Rhodobacter capsulatus SB 1003: one gene and its partners. The protein of the gene in region 2 binds, or shares a complex with, the protein of the main gene of each other region. Links are inferred from orthologs where the notes say so. Each region holds a gene or a part of one and is shown on either strand. Other genes may lie near its edges.

The links.
Region 1: the proteins of accD (region 2) and RCAP_RS15640 are in contact, whole or in part, in a solved structure (PDB 8UXZ), measured with the Escherichia coli proteins. The link is inferred for Rhodobacter capsulatus SB 1003 from one-to-one orthologs.
Region 3: the proteins of accD (region 2) and accB are in contact, whole or in part, in a solved structure (PDB 8UXZ), measured with the Escherichia coli proteins. The link is inferred for Rhodobacter capsulatus SB 1003 from one-to-one orthologs.

What each region holds. Positions count from the first base shown.
Region 1 is NC_014034.1:3,362,233-3,365,234, reverse strand. What follows is about bases 29-2,876. They hold RCAP_RS15640 (acetyl-CoA carboxylase carboxyltransferase subunit alpha), read right to left. Parts: upstream 2,010-2,876; coding sequence 1,047-2,009; downstream 29-1,046. Other genes in these bases: RCAP_RS15635 (L-malyl-CoA/beta-methylmalyl-CoA lyase), read right to left, coding at 2,244-2,876; RCAP_RS15645 (lysophospholipid acyltransferase family protein), read left to right, coding at 246-977; RCAP_RS15650 (cell division protein FtsX), read left to right, coding at 29-246. In the rest of the region: more of RCAP_RS15650, read left to right, coding at 1-28; more of RCAP_RS15635, read right to left, coding at 2,877-3,002. UniProt on the Escherichia coli protein: Component of the acetyl coenzyme A carboxylase (ACC) complex. First, biotin carboxylase catalyzes the carboxylation of biotin on its carrier protein (BCCP) and then the CO(2) group is transferred by the carboxyltransferase to acetyl-CoA to form malonyl-CoA.
Region 2 is NC_014034.1:271,670-274,627, forward strand. What follows is about bases 1-2,804. They hold accD (acetyl-CoA carboxylase, carboxyltransferase subunit beta), read right to left. Parts: upstream 1,967-2,804; coding sequence 1,034-1,966; downstream 1-1,033. Other genes in these bases: RCAP_RS01215 (bifunctional folylpolyglutamate synthase/dihydrofolate synthase), read right to left, coding at 1-947; RCAP_RS01225 (CPBP family intramembrane glutamic endopeptidase), read right to left, coding at 2,042-2,804. Also shown: more of RCAP_RS01225, read right to left, coding at 2,805-2,920.
Region 3 is NC_014034.1:2,789,435-2,792,341, reverse strand. Bases 127-2,879 are described here. They hold accB (acetyl-CoA carboxylase biotin carboxyl carrier protein), read right to left. Parts: upstream 1,876-2,879; coding sequence 1,378-1,875; downstream 127-1,377. Other genes in these bases: RCAP_RS12870 (TetR family transcriptional regulator C-terminal domain-containing protein), read right to left, coding at 2,838-2,879; RCAP_RS12875 (hypothetical protein), read right to left, coding at 2,172-2,726; accC (acetyl-CoA carboxylase biotin carboxylase subunit), read right to left, coding at 127-1,370. Also shown: more of accC, read right to left, coding at 24-126; more of RCAP_RS12870, read right to left, coding at 2,880-2,907. UniProt on the Escherichia coli protein: This protein is a component of the acetyl coenzyme A carboxylase complex; first, biotin carboxylase catalyzes the carboxylation of the carrier protein and then the transcarboxylase transfers the carboxyl group to form malonyl-CoA.

The DNA of each region.
Region 1 (3,002 bases), 3.1 Mb from region 2 along the record:
ATCGCCGGGGCCTTCGTGCGCCGCTTCACCAAACGCGCGCTGGCCGGGGCGGCGCTGGGCACGGCGCTGGGCATGGCGGCGGTGGCGGCGCTGCCCGCGGCCGATGCGGCGGGCGGCTTCCTGACCGGACTTGGCTTCACCGGCTGGGGCTGGCTTTGGCCGCTTGCATTGCCGGGGCTGGCTGCGCTAGTGGCCTTTGGCGCCACCCGCGCCGCGGCGCTGCGCATGCTCAGGGGAATTCGCTGATGATCGTTTGGCAATACATTCGTTCGGTTCTGTTCATCGCCCAGATGTATGTGATGCTGGCGGTCTATGCGATTGTCGGGCTGCCCTATGCGCTGATCGGCGGGCGGTCCGCCGCCATCCATGTCTGCCGCGGCTATTGCAAATGGGTGTGCTGGACCGCGGGCTGGATGGTCGGCATCAAGACCGAATACCGCGGCGAGATCCCCACGGGCGACGTGCTGATTGCCGCCAAGCATCAAAGCTTCTTCGACATCCTGATGATCTATGCGGCGATCCCGCGCGGCAAGTTCATCATGAAAAAGGAACTGGTCTGGACCCCCTTCGTCGGCTGGTATGCCTGGATGATCGGCTGCGTGCCGGTTGATCGCGGCAAGCGCGGCGCGGCGATCAAGGGGATGCTGGAACAGGCCAAGGATGCCCGTTTCGCGGGCGGTCAGCTGGTGATCTTTGCCCAGGGCACCCGCGTCGCGGCCGGGGCGAAGAAGCCCTACAAGATCGGCGCCGGGGCGCTTTACAACGAGCTTGGCCTGCCCTGCGTGCCTGCGGCGACGAATGTCGGCGTGTTCTGGCCGCGCCATGCGGTGTTGCGCAAGCCCGGGCTGGCCGTGGTGGAATTCCTGCCGCAGATCGCGCCGGGCATGGCGATGGGCGAGTACATGAAGGTGATCGAGGCGCAGATCGAGACCGCGTCCGACAAGCTGATGGCCGAGGCCGGGCTGAAGATCGGCTGAAGGGTCAGCCCCCACAGAAAAGCAAAGGGCGGCCGGAGCCGCCCTTTTTCCTGTCGCAAGGTCGGCGCCTTATGCCGCCAGACCCTTCGAGCCCATCTCGATGAATTTCTTGCGCCGCGCCGCCAGGATCTCGGCGCGTTTCTTGCCCTTCAGATCGGCCAGCATCTTGCCGATCTCGGCGCCCACACTGGCAATCGTCTTCTTGCGGTCGCGCTGCGCCCCGCCCAAGGGTTCGGCGATGATCCGGTCGATCACGCCCAGTTTCTTCAGATCCTGCGCCGTCAGCCGCAAAGCCTCGGCGGCTTCGCGCATCTTCTCGGCGTCCTTCCACAGGATCGAGGCGCAGCCCTCGGGCGAGATCACCGAATAGACCGAATGTTCCAGCATCGCGATGCGGTCGGCGGTGGCAAAGGCCACGGCCCCGCCCGAGCCGCCCTCGCCGATGATCACCGAGATCAGCGGCACGCCAAGGCAGAGGCATTTTTCGGTCGAACGCGCGATGGCCTCGGCCTGGCCGCGTTCCTCGGCGCCCTTGCCGGGATAGGCGCCGGGCGTGTCGACAAGCGTCACCACCGGCAGGCCGAAGCGGTCGGCCATGTCCATCAGCCGGATCGCCTTGCGATAGCCCTCGGGGCGGGCCATGCCGAAATTGTGCACGATGCGGGACGCGGTGTCGTGGCCCTTTTCATGGCCGATCACGACGACCGGCTGATCGTCGAACCGCGCAAGGCCGCCCATCACCGCGTGATCATCGGCAAAGTTGCGATCGCCCGCCAGCGGCGTGTATTCGGTGAAAAGCTCGTAGATGTAGTCGCGGCAATGCGGCCGGTCGGGATGCCGCGCCACCTGGCATTTCCGCCAGGGCGTCAGATCCTTGTAAAGGTCGGTCAGCAGTTGCGCCGCCTTCTTGTCCAGCGCGGCCGCTTCCTTTTCGACATCCATCCCCGAATTCGCCCGGGCCAGCGCCCGCAGTTCCTCGGCCTTGCCCTCGATCTCGGCGAGCGGCTTTTCGAACTCGAGATAGGTCGTCATCGAAGCCTCCGTAACGCAGTCGTGGCCTATATGACCGCGCGGGCCGGGATTTGCAACTGACGCAGGGAAAACCGGGCAGAGTGCCGCGGGGAAGCGGGCCGCGCGGGGGCGGGGTCAAATTGGAAACGCCCCGGCGCGGGTCCGGGGCGTCCCTGTTCCCTCATGCAGCCGGGCCTCCCCTCCCTGCCGCTCCGGGATCCGAATCGATTCGGTCACGAATCGTTTACAGAATGCTCAGACCTTAGCCATTTCCGCCTGTCTGACAATCACTTCCGCCTGCCGGATCGAGGCAATATCGACCAGCCGCCCCTTGTAGACGGTGGCGCCGGCGCCCTCGGCCTTGGCCTTTTCCATCGCCGCCAGAATTTCCCGCGCCTCTGCAACCGCAGCGTCAGAGGGGGTGAAGACCTCGTTCGCCAAAGCGACCTGTTTCGGGTGGATCGCCCATTTGCCGACCATGCCGAGCGTCGCCGACCGCAAGGCCTGGGCCCGGAAGCCCTCGTCATCGGAGAAATCGCCAAACGGGCCATCGACCGGCAGGATGCCATGGGTGCGGCAGGCGGCGACGATGGCGGCCTGCGCCCAGTGCCAGGGGTCCGACCAATGTTTCACGCCCGCATGCAGCATGTAGTAGTTTTCCTGCGTGCCGCCGATACCGGTGGTGGCCATGCCCATGGAGGCCGCGAAATCCGCCGCGCCAAGGCTCATCGCCTGCAGCCGCGGCGAGGCGGCCGCGATTTCCTCGACATGGGCGATGCCCGCGGCCGATTCGATGATCACTTCCAGCGAGATGCGTTTCTTCCGGCCCTTGGCGGCCTCGATCGCGGTGACCAGCGCATCGACGGCGTAAACGTCGGCGGCGCAGCCCACTTTCGGGATCATGATCTGGTCGATGCGCTCGGACCCGTCTTCCAGCAGCTCGACCACGTCGCGATACCAGAACGGCGTATCCAGCCCGTTGATCCGCACCGACAGATATTTGTTGCCCCAGTC
Region 2 (2,958 bases):
TCGCCCCCGGCCGGATTGTGGCCGCCATCCAGCCACAGCTCGACCCCCGGCGCGCTTTGCGCGAGCGGCCCCTGCCGCAGGCGTTGCATCCGTGCGGGCCAGTCGGCTTTCGTTACCGCCGCTTCGCAGGCCAGATCGTCAAAGCCGAGCACCCGCAGCGCGGCAATCGCGGCGCCTGCGTTTTCGATCTGATGCGGCCCGGGAAGGTTCGGCAAAGGCAGATCCAGAAGCCCGGTCTCGTCCTGATAGATCAGCCGCCCGCGGTCTTCGAAAGCGTGCCAGTGCTGGCCGTGGACAAAGAGGGGCACGCCCAGCCGCGCGGCTTTTTCCTCGATCACGGCAAGCCCGTCCGGCTGCTGCGGCCCGACCACGCAGGGCACGGCCCGTTTCAGGATGCCCGCCTTTTCGCCCGCGATCTCGGGCAGGGTCTCGCCCAGATATTGCTGATGGTCGATCGAGACGGGCGTGATGATCGTCAGCGCCGGTTTCGCAATCACGTTCGTCGCGTCCAGCCGCCCGCCAAGGCCGACTTCCAGCAGGGTGAAATCGGCGGGCGTGCGGGCAAAGGCCAGAAAGGCCGCGACGGTGGTGATTTCGAAGAAGGTGATCGGCTGCCCGCCATTCGCCGCGTCGCAGTCGTCAAGCAGCGCCGAAAGCGCAGGTTCGGAAATCAGCGTGCCCGCCAGCCGGATGCGTTCGTGAAACCGCGCCAGATGCGGCGATGTATAGGCATGGACCGTCTTGCCCGAGGCCTCGAGCCCGGCGCGGATCATCGCCTGGGTCGAGCCCTTGCCATTCGTGCCCGCGACATGGATCACCGGCGGCAGGCGGGTTTCGGGGTGATCGAGCGCGGCCAGCAGCCGATGCACCCGGTCGAGCGTCAGATCGATGATCTTCGGGTGCAGCCCCATCAGCCGCGCCAAGATTTCATCGGAGGGTTGCGGCATGCTGGGCTCCTCTCAGGCAAAGGCCGGGGGCGCTGCCCCGCCGGGGCAATGCCCCGGCCCCCGGGATATTGAGAGCAAGATAAAGGTTATTCCGCCGCAGGTTGGTCTGCGGGCGGGGCGGCCTCGGTCGGCGCGGGACCGGGGGGCGGCAGCTCGCCCCAGATCGGCGGCGGCAGGCGCATCATCATGCGCAGGATCACGATCAGCTCCTCGCGCAGTTTCTTGCGATGCGTGACGCGGTCGAGCATGCCGTGATCGAGCAGATATTCGGCGCGCTGGAAGCCCTCGGGCAGGGTTTCGCGGATCGTCTGTTCGATCACGCGCGGGCCCGCAAAGCAGATGAGCGAATTCGGCTCGGCGATCTGCACATCGCCCAGCATCGCATAAGACGCCGTCACGCCGCCCGTCGTCGGATGGGTCAGCACCACCACGTAAGGCAGCCCGGCATCTTTCAGCATCTGCACGGCGACGGTCGAGCGCGGCATCTGCATCAGGCTGAGAATGCCCTCCTGCATCCGCGCCCCGCCTGCGGCGGAAAACAGCACCATCGGGCAATGCAGCTCGATCGCGCGCTGGGCGGCGGCGAGGATCGCATTGCCGACATACATCCCCATCGAACCGCCCATGAAGGAGAAATCCTGCCCGACGGCGACGATGCGGGTCTTGCCCACCTCGCCTTCGACGACCAGCATCGCCTCTTTTTCGCCGGTCGATTTCTGCGCCGCCTTCATCCGGTCGGGATATTTCTTCTGGTCGCGGAAATGCAGCGGATCGGCGATCGGCTCGGGGACCTTCACCTCGGTGAAGGCGCCAAGGTCGAAAAGCGCCTCGAAGCGGTCCCGCGGCGTGATCGCCATGTGGTGATCGCAATTGGTGCAGACGTTCAGATTGTCCGTCACCTCGCGGTGGAACAGCATCGTTCCGCATTCGGGGCATTTCGTCCACAGGTTCTCGGGCATCTCGCGGCGCGAGAACAGCGAGTTGATCTTCGGTCGGACGTAGTTCGAGATCCAGTTCATCGGGGGGCCCCTTGGTTTCCGCGACGTCGCTTTGCAAGCTTGCGCTCAGATAAGCCCGCGCGCGGGCAAATGCAATCAGCGCCGCAGCCGCAGGCGGACCGCCAGCCAGAACGCCACGATCGCCAGCGCGTCAAGCGCCAGATAAGGCGCCATCGTGGCAAGGTCGCGGGTGTTCAGCACCAGCGTGTAAAGCGCCAGCCCGTCGAGCTGGCCATAAAGCCCGATCAGCAGCACCGCCGAGATGTTGTTGGCGAAATGCAGCGCCAGCGCCGGGCCGAGGTTGCCCGCCCTTGCGGTCAGATCGGCGGCAAGGCAGCCAAACAGCATCGCCCAGAGCGCGAAGAAGATCGCCGTCGCGCCGTTCTGGCCGGGCGCGTAATGCAAGGCGCCAAAGAGCGCCGCGGGCAGCACCATCCAGGCCAGCGGATGGCGGATCCGCGCGCCGATCTGCTGCAGCAGATAGCCGCGAAACAGCAGTTCCTCGGCGGCGATCTGCACGAAAAGCAGCGGCAGCGCGATCGGCAGCCAGGACAGCAGCACCGGCAGGGGCGTCGATTTGCCAAGGTTCGGATCAAAGGCCGAAGTGGCGGCGACCAGCCCCACCAGGGCGAGCAGGGGCGGAAACACCCGCAGGAAATCGCGCCCCGCCCCGGGGCCGAGCAGGCTGGAGAGGCTGCGCCGGTGCAGGAAGCGCGTCACCATGAGAACGCCAAGCGCAAGCGGCAGGAAGGTGGTCAGCACCAGCACCAGCCCGACCGCAGTGCCGCCGCGGTCCAGTTCCAGCATCACCGCGGTCAGAACGACATTGCCCGCCAGCGCCTGCACCAGCGCCAGCCCCCCCATCACCGCCACCCAGTAGAAGGCCGCGATCAGCACAAGGCCGATCAGGCTGCGCAGCCATTCCGCACGGGCGCGGGCAGGGGCCAGATAGGGGGCAAGGCGAGGATAGGGCATGGCGGTCTCCGGCTTCGGGCGGCGGGCCCGTCGGTCTG
Region 3 (2,907 bases), 2.5 Mb from region 2 along the record:
GCCCCCTTGCGGGGGCGCTTTCGTCAGCCGTAGGTCTTGGCCAGCCATTTCTCGAGCCAGTGGATCGAGTAATCGCCCTTCAGGATGTCGGGCTCTTCCAGCAATTGCCGGAACAGCGGGATCGTGGTGTCGACGCCATCGACGATCAGCTCGCCCAAGGCGCGGTTCAGCCGGGCCAGCGCCTCGTTGCGGTCGCGGCCGTGCACGATCAGCTTGCCGATCAGGCTGTCGTAATAGGGCGGGATCTTGTAGCCGTCATAAAGCGCCGAATCGATCCGCACCCCCAGCCCGCCGGGGGCGTGGTATTGCGTGATCTTGCCGGGGCAGGGGGCGAAGTTCGGCAGCCGTTCGGCATTGATCCGCACCTCGATCGCATGGCCGCGGATCTGCAGGTTTTCCTGCGTGAATTCTATTTCTTCGCCCGCCGCGACGCGGATCTGTTCGCGGACGAGATCGACGCCGAAGATGCCCTCGGTCACCGGATGTTCCACCTGCAGGCGGGTGTTCATCTCGATGAAGTAGAATTCGCCGTCTTCATAGAGGAATTCGATCGTGCCCGCGCCGGAATAGCCCAGCTCGCCCATCGCCTTGGCGCAGATGCCGCCGATGCGGGCGCGCTGTTCGGGGGTGATGCAGGGGCCGGGGGCCTCTTCGAACACCTTCTGGTGGCGGCGCTGCAAGCTGCAATCGCGCTCGCCCAGATGCACGGCGCGGCCGCGGCCGTCGCCGAAGATCTGCACCTCGATGTGACGCGGCCTTTGGAGATATTTCTCCATATAGACCTCGTCATTGCCGAAGGCGGCCTTGGCCTCGCTGCGCGCGGTGCGGAAGGCGATTTCGAGTTCCGCCTCCGATTGCGCCACTTTCATGCCGCGCCCGCCGCCGCCCGCGGTGGCCTTGATGATGACGGGATAGCCCATCTCGGCGGCGGCCTTCTTCGCCGCCTCGAAGTCGGGCACACCGCCGTCAGAGCCCGGAACCACCGGAATTCCCAGCTTTTTCGCCGTGTCCTTGGCGGTGATCTTGTCGCCCATGATGCGGATATGTTCCGCCTTCGGGCCGATGAAGGTGATGCCGTGATCTTCGAGCACCTGCACGAAGGTGGCGTTTTCCGACAGGAAGCCATAGCCCGGGTGGATCGCCTGCGCGCCGGTGATTTCGCAGGCGGCGACGATCGCGGGAATGGAAAGGTAGCTTTCCGAAGAGGGGTTCGGCCCGATGCAGACGCTTTCATCGGCCATGCGCACATGCATGGCGTCGGCGTCAGCGGTGGAATGCACCGCCACCGAGGCGATCCCCATCTCGCGGCAGGCACGGATCACGCGCAGCGCGATCTCGCCCCGGTTGGCGATCAGGATCTTGTCGAACATTGCGACCTCACTCGACGATCATCAGGGGCGCGCCGTATTCGACCGGCGAGCCGTCGTCGACGAGAATGCGCTTCACCGTGCCCGATTTCGGCGCCGGAATGTGGTTCATCGTCTTCATCGCCTCGACGATCAGCAGCGTCTGGCCTTCCTTGACCGTGTCGCCGACCTTGACGAAGGCCGAGGCGCCCGGCTCGGGGGCCAGATAGGCGGTGCCGACCATCGGCGAGGTGACGGCGCCCGGGTGGTTCGCCGGATCGGCGTCGGCCGCGGCGGCAGGGGCGGCGGCAGCGGCGGGCGCGGCCGCGACGGGGGCTGCCAGCGCCGGGGCGGCATAGACCGGGGCGGGCGCGGCAACGACGGTCGCCTGTTTCACCACGCGCACTTCAAGACTGTCGTCTTCGCCATATTCCCGCACGACCGCGATTTCGGTCAGGTCGTTCTTGTTCAGCAACTCCGCCAGCGCCTGAATGAAGGCGACGTCGTTTTCATGCGATTGTTTGGTCATGCGGTCCTCGGAAGACTCTTCAGGGGCCCCGGGGCATCGATGGGGCGCGTTCATGTGCCCCGCTTATACGCGAGGCGCGCGGGCGAGGAAAGCGTGAACGGATGACGCAGGGGAAAGGCTCCGGAGGGTCCCGGGCGGGCGGATTTCGCGATGAAAACGGGCCGCACCTGTGCCATCGGCCGCGCGACCCGGAGGGACGGCGGCAAGGCATCGGTGCGGCCGAAGATCCGCAACACCGCCCGCGCGGCGCGGGCGTGCGAAGGATGCGCAGGGCCGGGACGCAAGCCCGGCCGTGTTCAGCGCACGACGTCGAGACTCGGTTCTGCCGTCTCGGAAGTGGCTTGCCAGTCCGGCGTGGGCTGCGGCACAGGTTGCGGCGCGGGCTCCGGCGCGGTCTCGGCGCGCGGCGCGGCCTCGGCCGGGGCGGGCGCCTGCGGCTCGGCCGAAACGGCGGGCTCCGCGGGCGGTTGCGCGGGCTCCCGCGGCGCGGTACTGGCCGCGGCGGGCGCCTCCTCCTGTGGCGGCACCGCCATCAGCGCGGCGGCCTTGGCTTCGAGCGGCGTGACGTCGAAGGTCGGCGGCGGGCCGGTCGGCGCATCCGGGTCGGGCACCGCTTCGGCGCGGCTTTGCGCCAGAACGGCGGTCTCGACCGCCACGTCGCGGTTGCGCGCCTGCAATTGCGCGCTCCGCTCGGGTTGCGCCTGGGTGCCGACCTCGGCCCCCATGCCGGAATTCGTGCCGGACGACGTGTTTGCCGGTTCGACAGTCGTCGCCGGCGCTTTCTTTGGTGGCACCATGCTCAGCAAAGGTGACCATCCGACTTGGGGCATCAGCCCCGATATGCGGTCCATTTCCCCACTCTCCTCGCGGTTTTACCCCTGTCGACAAGGATGCGCCCGGCAAGTTACCCAAGAGTTACCAAAACCCGTCATTTCGCCAAAGGGTTAACGCCGCGATCGGGGTCAGGGCCGCAGCAGCCGCTCGAAGAGCGTGTCGAGGAAGGGCTCCGCCTCGGCAAAGGGATCGTGACCG